DNA from 3 places in the Achromobacter pulmonis genome. Region 3 is predicted to be linked to each of the others. Evidence: predicted binding sites of a transcription regulator. Region 3 holds the regulator's gene; each other region holds the start of a gene.
The links. Region 3 encodes HrcA, which represses chaperone genes, less so after heat shock. Its sites were predicted from a motif close to TTAGCACTCNNNNNNNNNGAGTGCTAA; they were not measured.

Region 1: rpoH (RNA polymerase sigma factor RpoH) is a predicted target of HrcA. The motif match lies at 1,340-1,366, and genes of this name have one in related genera.
Region 2: groES (co-chaperone GroES) is a predicted target of HrcA. The motif match lies at 2,065-2,091, and genes of this name have one in related genera.

What each region holds. Positions count from the first base shown of each region.
Region 1 is NZ_JAIFOT010000001.1:1,608,746-1,612,024, forward strand. It holds gene cpdA (3',5'-cyclic-AMP phosphodiesterase) at 1-85, shown strand, start outside; gene rpoH (RNA polymerase sigma factor RpoH) at 409-1,293, opposite strand; gene K2W61_RS07415 (hypothetical protein) at 1,464-2,153, opposite strand; gene fghA (S-formylglutathione hydrolase) at 2,250-3,113, opposite strand.
Region 2 is NZ_JAIFOT010000001.1:2,672,284-2,675,562, forward strand. It holds gene groL (chaperonin GroEL) at 42-1,682, opposite strand; gene groES (co-chaperone GroES) at 1,720-2,007, opposite strand; gene K2W61_RS12265 (LysR substrate-binding domain-containing protein) at 2,473-3,279, opposite strand, start outside.
Region 3 is NZ_JAIFOT010000001.1:628,036-631,314, forward strand. It holds gene hemH (ferrochelatase) at 1-937, opposite strand, end outside; gene hrcA (heat-inducible transcriptional repressor HrcA) at 983-1,987, opposite strand; gene K2W61_RS02880 (NAD kinase) at 2,116-3,015, shown strand; gene recN (DNA repair protein RecN) at 3,029-3,279, shown strand, end outside.

The sequences.
Region 1 (3,279 bases), 980 kb from region 3:
CATGGCCACCGGCGTGCGGCGCGTGCAGGATGCGCTGTGGCACACGGCCACGCAACCCGATCCGGACAGCATGCGGGCGGCTTGAGCGCCGCACGCTGCGCGCGCGCATAAAAAACGGGGCACCATATGCGTGGTGCCCCGCAAGCATCCGTCTCATAGGGGAGGGGAAAGAGGAGAAGCCGAGACGGATGACAAGACTGCCAACCAAAGTTCGCGGTCTACGTGAAGTTAGGCGGCGCGTGCTCCATTAAGTTTCTGAAAACGCGCGTTAATTCGGGGTGAATTTGTATCAATTTATTGGCTTGACGCTACAACGGCCCCGGCGGCGCCCGTCCCCGGCGCCACGCCTGTGTCACCGCAAAAGAAAAGGGCCGCGATCGCGGCCCTTGGCATGCTTGCAGCGAGGAATCAGGCAGCCAGGCTGCCACGCATCTTCTTCAACGCGGCGGCTTCGATCTGGCGGATACGCTCGGCCGACACGCCGAATTCCTGTGCCAGCTCATGCAGCGTGGCGCCACCGTCATCCTGCAGCCAACGGGCTTCGACGATGCGGCGCGAACGCGGGTCCAGCGCTTCCAGCGCGCTCGACAGCCCCGCGCTCTGCAACTGGTCGCGCGCGGCGCGTTCCAGCACGCGGGTCGGTTCCTGGCGGCCGTCGTCGGACAGGTAGGCGATGGGCGCGAAGCTGTCGTCATCGTCGTCCTGGTTTTCGAGCGACATGTCGCGGCCGGACATGCGCACTTCCATTTCGCTGACGTCTTCGCGGCGCACGTTGAGTTCGCGCGCGATGTGATCGACCTGGTCCGGATCCAGCGTCTGGCCGTCCGGGCGCATGCGGCGCAGATTGAAGAACAGCTTGCGCTGGGCCTTGGTGGTCGCCACCTTGACCAGGCGCCAGTTGCGGATGATGTATTCGTGGATTTCGGCCTTGATCCAGTGCACGGCGAACGACACCAGGCGCACGCCGCGCTCGGGATCGAAGCGCTTGACGGCCTTCATGAGGCCGACATTGCCTTCCTGGATCAGGTCGGCATGGGGCAATCCGTAGCCCAGGTACTGGCGCGCCACCGACACCACCAGGCGCAGGTGCGACAGCACCAGCTCGCGCGCCGCGCCCAGGTCTTCGCTGTCGCGCAGGCGGCGACCGAGTTCGGTTTCACGTTCGGCCGACAACACCGGCAGGCGGTTCACGGCCGAGATGTAGGCATCAATGGTGCCAAGTGCGCCCGGATTGGCGATGGCCAACGCCAGGGCGTTGCCGGAAGTGGCCAACGAGGTACTGGGTTGCTTCATTGCGGCGGTCTCCGGAAAGCGAAGGGGTAAAGACATGGATTCGATGTTAGCACTCTAGCAAAGGGAGTGCTAATTCGACTATTGCGGCGCGTCAAAGTTTCGTTTTTCCGGTATGTCCCTATTTTAAATCCACACCGGTTGCCGGACCTGCGCCGGCCGGGAGCTTGCGCCTACCAGCCCAGCCGTTTCAGGCCGGCCGCGGTGGCCTCGCCGTCCGGACGCACGAACAACGCGCCACGGGGATCCATATAGACCTGGTACTTCGCGCCGTCGAACAGCGGCATATAGGCCGCGCTGCCAAATTGGACATCGACGAACGGGAACCAGTTCGGAAAGCGCTGCTTGAGCGAACCCAGGTCCGGCGCCGGCCAGTCATCCAGCGCATGGACGGATCGGGTGGCCGATGCCTCGCGCGCGGCGTCGCTGTAGCGGCCCGACAGGCGTTCCAGGCGGTACAGCGGCGGCGCGCCGGCCATCAGGGCCGGCAGACGCCAACGCACCACCCGCGCATCGATCTGCCACTGGTCGCCGTAGAGCACGTACGGCTTGTCGCCCACGCCTGACGCGCTGGCATTGACCAGGAACTGACCCTCAGCCTGCTGGCGCACCTCGATGCGGGCCACGGGTTCGTCGGCGGTCAGGCGGAAGAACTGCACCAGCGACAACGCCAGCAACCCCGACACCCCGCCCAGTAGCAGCAGCATCAGGCCGAACAGGCGCCGCACCGGGCGGAACTGGAAGGTACGCCGGCCGCGCTCGTCACGCGGGCCGCCGCGGCCCAACAGCATCGCCAGGCCCGGCAGGAATACGACCACCGCGGCCAGCAAGATCCAGACGAAGGGAGCGATTCCGTTGATCAAATCAGGCGATCCTATGCGGGGAACGCCGTGGTCGGGCCCCGGACGCCAGGCGTCGCGGGCCTGCCACGGCAGGCCGCCCAGTATAGAAGCGAGGCATCAGCCCGCCGGTTTTCCAAGCCGCTCGACGTGAAACCGGATGTGATCCTCGATGAAGGTCGAGATGAAGTAATAGCCATGGTCGTAACCTTCCTGGCGGCGCAGCGCCAGCGGCTGGCCGGCGGCGGCGCAGGCCGCCTCGAATACCTCGGGATACAACTGCTCGGCCAGGAACTGGTCGGCCGTGCCCTGGTCGACCAGGATGCCCGCGGGAAACGGCTGGCGCAGGCCGCGCATCAGCGCCGACGCATCATAGGCGGCCCAATCGTCGGGCTTGTCACCTAGGTAGGCGCCGAATGCCTTCTTGCCCCAGGGGCATTGGCTGGGCGCGGCGATCGGCGCGAAGGCCGAGACCGACCGGAACTTGCCCGGGTTGCGCAACGCCAGCACCAGGGCGCCATGACCGCCCATCGAATGCCCGAAGATGCCGACCCGCGCCGCATCGCCGGGCAGGACGCCAGTGACGATGGCATGCAGTTCACGCGTCACGTAGCTGTCCATGCGGTAATGATCGCGCCAGGGGCCGGTGGTGGCATCCAGGTAGAAGCCGGCGCCGGTGCCAAGATCCCAGCTTTCATCCTCGCCGGGCACGTTGGCGCCGCGGGGGCTGGTGTCGGGCGCCACCAGCATGACACCGAGCTCGGCCGCCAGGCGCTGGGCGCCAGCCTTGATCATGAAGGTTTCCTCGGTGCAGGTCAGGCCGGCCAGATAGAACAGTACCGGCACCGGCCCCTGCTCGGCCTGGGGCGGCACGAACACCGAGAACCGCATCGGCAGGCCGATCTCGGCCGAGTCGTGGCGGTAATAGCGCTGCGAGCCGCCGAAACAACGATGCTGGGAAATGAGTTCCAGGGCGGCGGGCATGGCAGGGGTCTCCGGGTCTGAAATAGGAAGAAAAATTCGGGCGGGATTAGGGTATATCCACGGTACGACGATCCGTCGCCGAATGTTAACCTGCCCGAAACGGAGTCCTTCCCACAAAAAGTATCGATTCCGTGCCCATATTGTGCTTACGGGGCTTGACCAGCGT
Region 2 (3,279 bases), 2.0 Mb from region 3:
CCCCGGCCGAAGCCGGGGAGGCCTTGCAGGGGAAGCGGGGCTTAGAAGTCCATGCCGCCCATGCCGCCCATGCCGCCGGGCATGGCCGGGGCAGCGGGCTTGTCTTCGGCCAGTTCCACAACGGCGGCTTCGGCGGTCAGCAGCAGGCTGGCGACCGAGGCGGCGTTTTGCAGGGCGGTGCGGGTCACCTTGGTGGGATCCAGCACGCCTTGCTCGACCAGGTCGGTGTACTCGCCGGTCGCGGCGTTGTAGCCGTAGTTGCCCTTGCCTTGCAGCACGGTGTTGACCACGACGCTGGCTTCTTCGCCGGCGTTGGTGACGATGGTGCGCAGCGGCTCTTCGACGGCACGCAGGATCAGCTTGATGCCGGCGTTCTGGTCAGGCGTGTCGCCCTTCAGGTCGGTGATGGCTTGCTTGGCACGCAGCAGGGCCACGCCGCCGCCGGCCACAACGCCTTCTTCCACCGCAGCGCGCGTGGCGTGCAGGGCGTCTTCGACGCGAGCCTTCTTTTCCTTCATTTCGACTTCGGTGGCAGCACCGACGCGAATCACGGCAACGCCGCCGGCCAGCTTGGCCACGCGTTCCTGCAGCTTTTCACGGTCGTAGTCGGAGGTGGCTTCCTCGATCTGGACGCGGATCTGCTTGACGCGCGCTTCGATCGACTTGCTGTCGCCAGCGCCGTCGATGATCGTGGTGTTTTCCTTGCCCACTTCGATGCGCTTGGCCTGGCCGAGTTCGGCCAGCGTGGCCTTTTCCAGCGACATGCCGGTTTCTTCGGAGATCACCGTGCCGCCCGTCAGGATGGCGATGTCTTCCAGCATGGCCTTGCGGCGGTCGCCGAAGCCCGGGGCCTTGACGGCGGTGGTCTTCAGGATGCCACGGATGTTGTTGACCACCAGGGTCGCCAGGGCTTCGCCCTCGACGTCTTCGGCGATGATCAGCAGCGGACGGCTCGACTTGGCGACTTGTTCCAGCACCGGCAGCAGGTCACGGATGTTGCTGATCTTCTTGTCGAAGATCAGGACGAACGGGTCTTCCAGCGCGGCGACTTGCTTTTCCGGGCTGTTGATGAAGTAGGGCGACAGGTAGCCGCGGTCGAATTGCATGCCTTCGACGACGTCCAGCTCGTTTTCCAGCGACTTGCCGTCTTCGACGGTGATGACGCCTTCCTTGCCGACCTTGTCCATCGCGTCAGCGATGATCTGGCCGATCGAGGAATCGCTGTTGGCCGAGATCGAGCCGACCTGGGCGATTTCCTTGCTGGTCGTGACCGGCTTGGATTGCTTCTTCAGTTCGGCGACGGCGGCGGCGACGGCCTTGTCGATGCCGCGCTTCAGGTCGATCGGGTTGAAACCGGCGGCAACGTACTTCAGGCCTTCCTGAACGATGGCCTGGGCCAGCACGGTGGCGGTGGTGGTGCCGTCACCGGCGTTGTCGGAGGTCTTGGAGGCAACGTCCTTGACCAGTTGGGCACCGATGTTCTCGAACTTGTCCTTCAGTTCGATTTCCTTGGCGACGGAGACGCCGTCCTTGGTCACGGTCGGGGCGCCGAACGAGCGCTCCAGCACGACGTTGCGACCCTTGGGGCCCAGGGTGGTCTTGACGGCGTTGGCGAGGACATTCACGCCACGGACGATGCGCACGCGGGCGTCGTCACCGAACAGTACTTGCTTGGCAGCCATTTGTTAGCTTCCTTCGAAAATTCGTTTGAGGCAGGGTTTACAGCACCACGGCGAGGATTTCGTCCTCGCGGATGACGAGCAGCTCTTCGCCATCGACCTTGACGGCCTGGCCGGCGTACTTGCCGAACAGAACCTTGTCGCCAGCCTTCAGGTCGACCGGCAGGATCTTGCCGTCTTCGGTCTTCTTGCCGGGGCCGACGGCCACGACTTCACCTTGATCAGGCTTTTCAGCGGCGCTGTCGGGGATGACGATGCCCGACGCAGTCTTGCGCTCGTTTTCGAGGCGTTTGACGATCACGCGATCGCCCAGGGGACGCAAGGCCATGAGGAACTCCTGTTACTAAAGAAGAAAGTGAATGATCGGTTGGGCCCGGGAGGATTGTTAGCACTCACCGGAGTCGAGTGCTAATTATAGGGATGATGTCGCGGGGTTCAAGGGGGGAGGGGCACGCTGTTACATTTGGGCGAGGTGTCGGGGAAGTGCGTCCCTGTTTTGTCGAATTTCATCGAACTTGAGATTTGGTTCATGGACGTCGAACGCCACTCAACTTGGCAGTTGCGTCATGCCGATTGAGATTAACCAAAATGTGTCGGCCCAAAGCAGATCTGGCACTTGGGTCGATTTCAGCCCCTAAGGTACTTAGCCCCGAGTCCGTTTTTTTTTGAGAATTTCTTGGCACTGGGTCGTCACGGGTGAGCGATAGGCTCAACCCGCTTTCAGAGAACTTCCGCTTTCGACCCGAAGCAGCCCTTAAACCGAAGCCGACCCGTTTGGCCGAGGCGCGCTGAATCAGGTGCGGCCCTGAAGAGCTACGCCTCGGGCTTCTTCGAGAATCCATGTCGCAAATGCCTGAAGCGGCCCTGCACTCAATTCGATTGGCTCGGGAAGAACGAGGCAGAAGTTCTTGGAGACCCCTTTACCGTCCGGCCAGGGCGTTACCAAACGGCCTTGTTCAAGCTCTGTCCCGATGTAAAGGCGCGGCACCAATGCCACGCCCAAGCCGGCTAGCGCTGCCTCAATCAGCATGGAATGGAGATCGTAACGGGCACCGACCGCAGAGTTCGTCAGCACGAAGCCGGACTCTTGGGCATAGAGCTGCCAGGCGTCCGGATTTTGCCGCCTGTGAAGGCGTGGCAGTGCATCCAGTGACGTGTTTGCACCGGCGTCCTCGAGGAGCGCCGGACTGCACACGGGCACCAGCACCTCTTCGAGCAGGTGATGCAGATGCATACCCGCCCACGCGGGATGCTCGAAATGGATGGCGGCATCGAATCCGCTCCCGGCTAGGACGAAGGGGTCCATGCGCTCGGCAAGATGCACAGTGATGTTCGGATGTTTCTGTTGGAATCTTGACAAGCGAGGAATGAGCCATCGCATCGCGAACGTGGGGATGGTGGCAATGTCCAGGCTCGCGCCATCGCTCGGCTGCCCCATCAAGTACTGGCTGTCCCGATCCAGGCGGTCAAGCGATTCGCGGACTTGGGCCGCGTAACGCTCTCCGTTGGGCAGGAGGCGCACACGATTGCCGACCCGCTCGAACAGCGTGACCCCGAGGAAGGCTTCCAGCCTGCCAATCTGGCGACTGATGGCTCCTTC
Region 3 (3,279 bases):
CTTCCAGGGTTTCCAGACAGTCTGCCACAAATCCCGGACACACCACATCCACCTCGGTAACGCCCGAGGCGGCCAGCGCCTTGAGGGTCGGCTCGGTGTAGGGCTCAAGCCAGCGGGCGGTACCGAAACGACTCTGGAAGGTCACTTCGATCTGCTCGCGCGGCAGCGACAGGCGTTGCGACAGCAGCCGCGCGGTCTCCATGCAATCGCGGTAATACGGGTCGCCCAGTTCGATGGAATAGCGCGGCAGGCCGTGGAAACTCATCACCAATCGCTGCGGCTTGCCATGTTCACGCCAATAGGCCTCGATACGGGCGGCCAGCGGATCGAGGTAGGCCGGTTCCTCATGGAAACGCTTGGTGAAGCGCATTTCCGGCTGGTCGCGCAGCCGGCCGGCGTGATGCGTCACGGCATCGACCACGGTGGCGGTGGTGCTGGCGGCATATTGCGGATACAGCGGCACGGTCAGGATGCGTTCGCACCCCTGCGCCCGCAGGCGCGAGATGGCATCGGGAATCGACGGGTTGCCGTAGCGCATACCCAACTCCACCACCGCCTCGACCCCGGCGGCAGCCAGCGTGGCCCGCACGCCCTCGGCCTGGCGCTGGCTGTAGACCATCAGCGGCGAGCCGCCTTCGAGCCAGATGCCGGCATAGCGCGGCGCCAACTTCTTGGGGCGCAGGGTCAACACCAGGCCGTGCAGGATCGGCTTCCAGAGATAGCGCGGGATCTCGATCACACGCGGGTCCGAGAGGAATTCGCCGAGGTACTTGCGGATATCGCGCTTGGTCGGGGTATCCGGGGTACCCAGGTTCACCAGCAGCACGCCGACCTTGGCCGCCGCGCGCGGCGGCGGGTCTTCGTTGAAGGGGTCGTCCTGCTCGGTTTCGGGCAGGTAGCGTTCAGGCCAGAGATACTTGAACAGGCGAAGAAACACAAAAACTCCCCTTCCTCCGCCAGGAGGATGTCGGTTCGAATGGAACTACTGGTTGTGACTGAGGGCGTTGGACAGCAGCCGTGCCGTGATGTCCACGATAGGAATGACGCGCTCGTAGGCCATGCGGGTCGGACCGATCACGCCAAGCGTGCCGACCACCTTGCCGTCCACGCCATAGGGCGCGGTGATCACCGAGACTTCTTCCATCGGCACCAGCTGGGAATCGCCGCCGATATAGATCTGCACGCCCTGGGCGCGGCTGGACACGTCGAGCAACTGCAGCAGATCGGTCTTCTTTTCGAACAGCGAGAACATCTTGCGCAGCCGGTCCATGTCGGAGGCGATGTCGGTGACGTCGAGCAGCTTGCGCTCGCCCGAAATGACCACGGCGTCGCCGTCCTCGGCCGCCTCGGCGCTGGCCTCGACCGCCGCCTGCATCAGGCGCGAGATGTCCTCGCGCAACTGGGCCAGTTCGGTGGACAGGGTGCGCCGCACCGCGTCGAAGGACTTGCCGGCGAAATGCACGTTGAAGAAGTTGCCGGCCTCCAGCAGCTCGGCCTCGGCATAGTCGCGCTGCACGAACAGGATGCGGTTCTGCACGTCGCCGTCGGGGGTGACGATGATCAGCAACACCCGCTTGTCGGACAGGCGGATGAATTCGATCTGGCGAAACACCTGGGCGCGCTTGGGCGTCAGCACCACGCCGGCGAACTGCGTCAGGTTCGACAGCAGCGCCGCCGCCGCATTGACCGCGCGGGTGGGCTCGGCCGCCGCCAGCATGTCGCCCATGTTATGCGGTTCAAGCTGATAGGACTGCACCGCCAGCAGGGAATCGACGAACATGCGATAGCCGCGCGGCGTCGGAATACGCCCCGCCGAAGTGTGCGGACTGTGGATCAGCCCCAATTCCTCCAGGTCCGCCATGACATTGCGGATAGTGGCGGGCGACAGATCGAAGACTTTCGATAGCGTCCGCGAGCCGACTGGTTGCCCATCGGCGATGTAGCGTTCTATCAACGCCTTCAGTAAAGCGCGTGCGCGGTCATCCATACCCCGTATTTTAGGGAATCTTTTCCAATTAAGGCGATTTTTGTCCCGCAAGCCGATATGCGGCCCCATATAATCGGCCAACGGGCCCGATTCCGGGCCGATTCCGTTTTTTGATTCGCCTCGCCACCATGCACTTTCCTATCGTCGCGCTGATCGGCAGATACCAGGACGCCGGCCTGGCCACTCCGTTGAGGGCGCTTGCGCACGCGCTCACGCAGGCCGGGCGGCAGGTGCTGGTCGACGCCGACACGGCCCGCAATACCGGCCTCACGGAATATCCGGTCGCCACCTACGAGCAGATCGGCAAGGATGCCTCGCTGGCGGTGGTCATGGGCGGTGACGGCACGGTGCTGGGCGCCGCCCGCCATCTCGCCCCCTACGGCGTGCCGGTGGTCGGCATCAACCACGGCCATCTGGGCTTCATTACCGACATCCCGGTGCAGGACGCGCACGGCGCCCTGACGCGCGTACTGGAAGGCAACTTCCAGATCGAGGAACGCATGCTGCTGGAAGGCAGCGCCTGGCGCGGCGATCAGCAGATGTACGCGGCCTCGGCGCTGAACGATGTGGTGCTCAACCGCGCCGGGCGCGGCGGCATGATCGAAGTGCGGGTCGAACTCGACGGCGCCTTCATGTACACCCAGCGCGCCGACGGCCTGATCATCGCCACCCCCACGGGCTCGACCGCCTACGCGCTGTCGGCCAACGGTCCGATCCTGCACCCCGGCATGAACGCCATGGTGCTGGTGCCGGTGGCGCCCCAGACCCTGTCCAACCGCCCCATCGTCATTCCCGACACCGGCGTGCTGAACATGACGCTCACCGCCATGGGCCGCGTCGAGGTCGGCGCCAGCGTGCATTTCGACATGCAGACCTGGTCCGACCTGCAGCCCGGCGACCGCATCGTGGTGCAACGCGCGCCGTACACCATCCGATTCGTGCACCCGGAAGGCTACAGCTTCTTTTCCACCCTGCGCCGCAAGCTGCATTGGAACCTGATGCCGCAGGCCACCGACAACGTAGAGTAGTAAGCGCCCCGCCATGCTGCGCACCCTGCACATCCGCGACTTCGTCATCGTCGAGCAGACCGAAATCCATTTCGGCCCCGGCTTCACCGTCTTCTCCGGCGAGACCGGGGCGGGTAAATCCATCCTCATCGACGCGCTCGCCCTGGCGCTGGGCGAACGCGGCGACGTCAGCGTGCTGCGCGAAGGCGCCGCGCGCGCCGACATCACCGCCGTCTTCGACACCCCGCCGGCCCTGCGCGCCTGGCTGGCCGAACGCGAATTCGA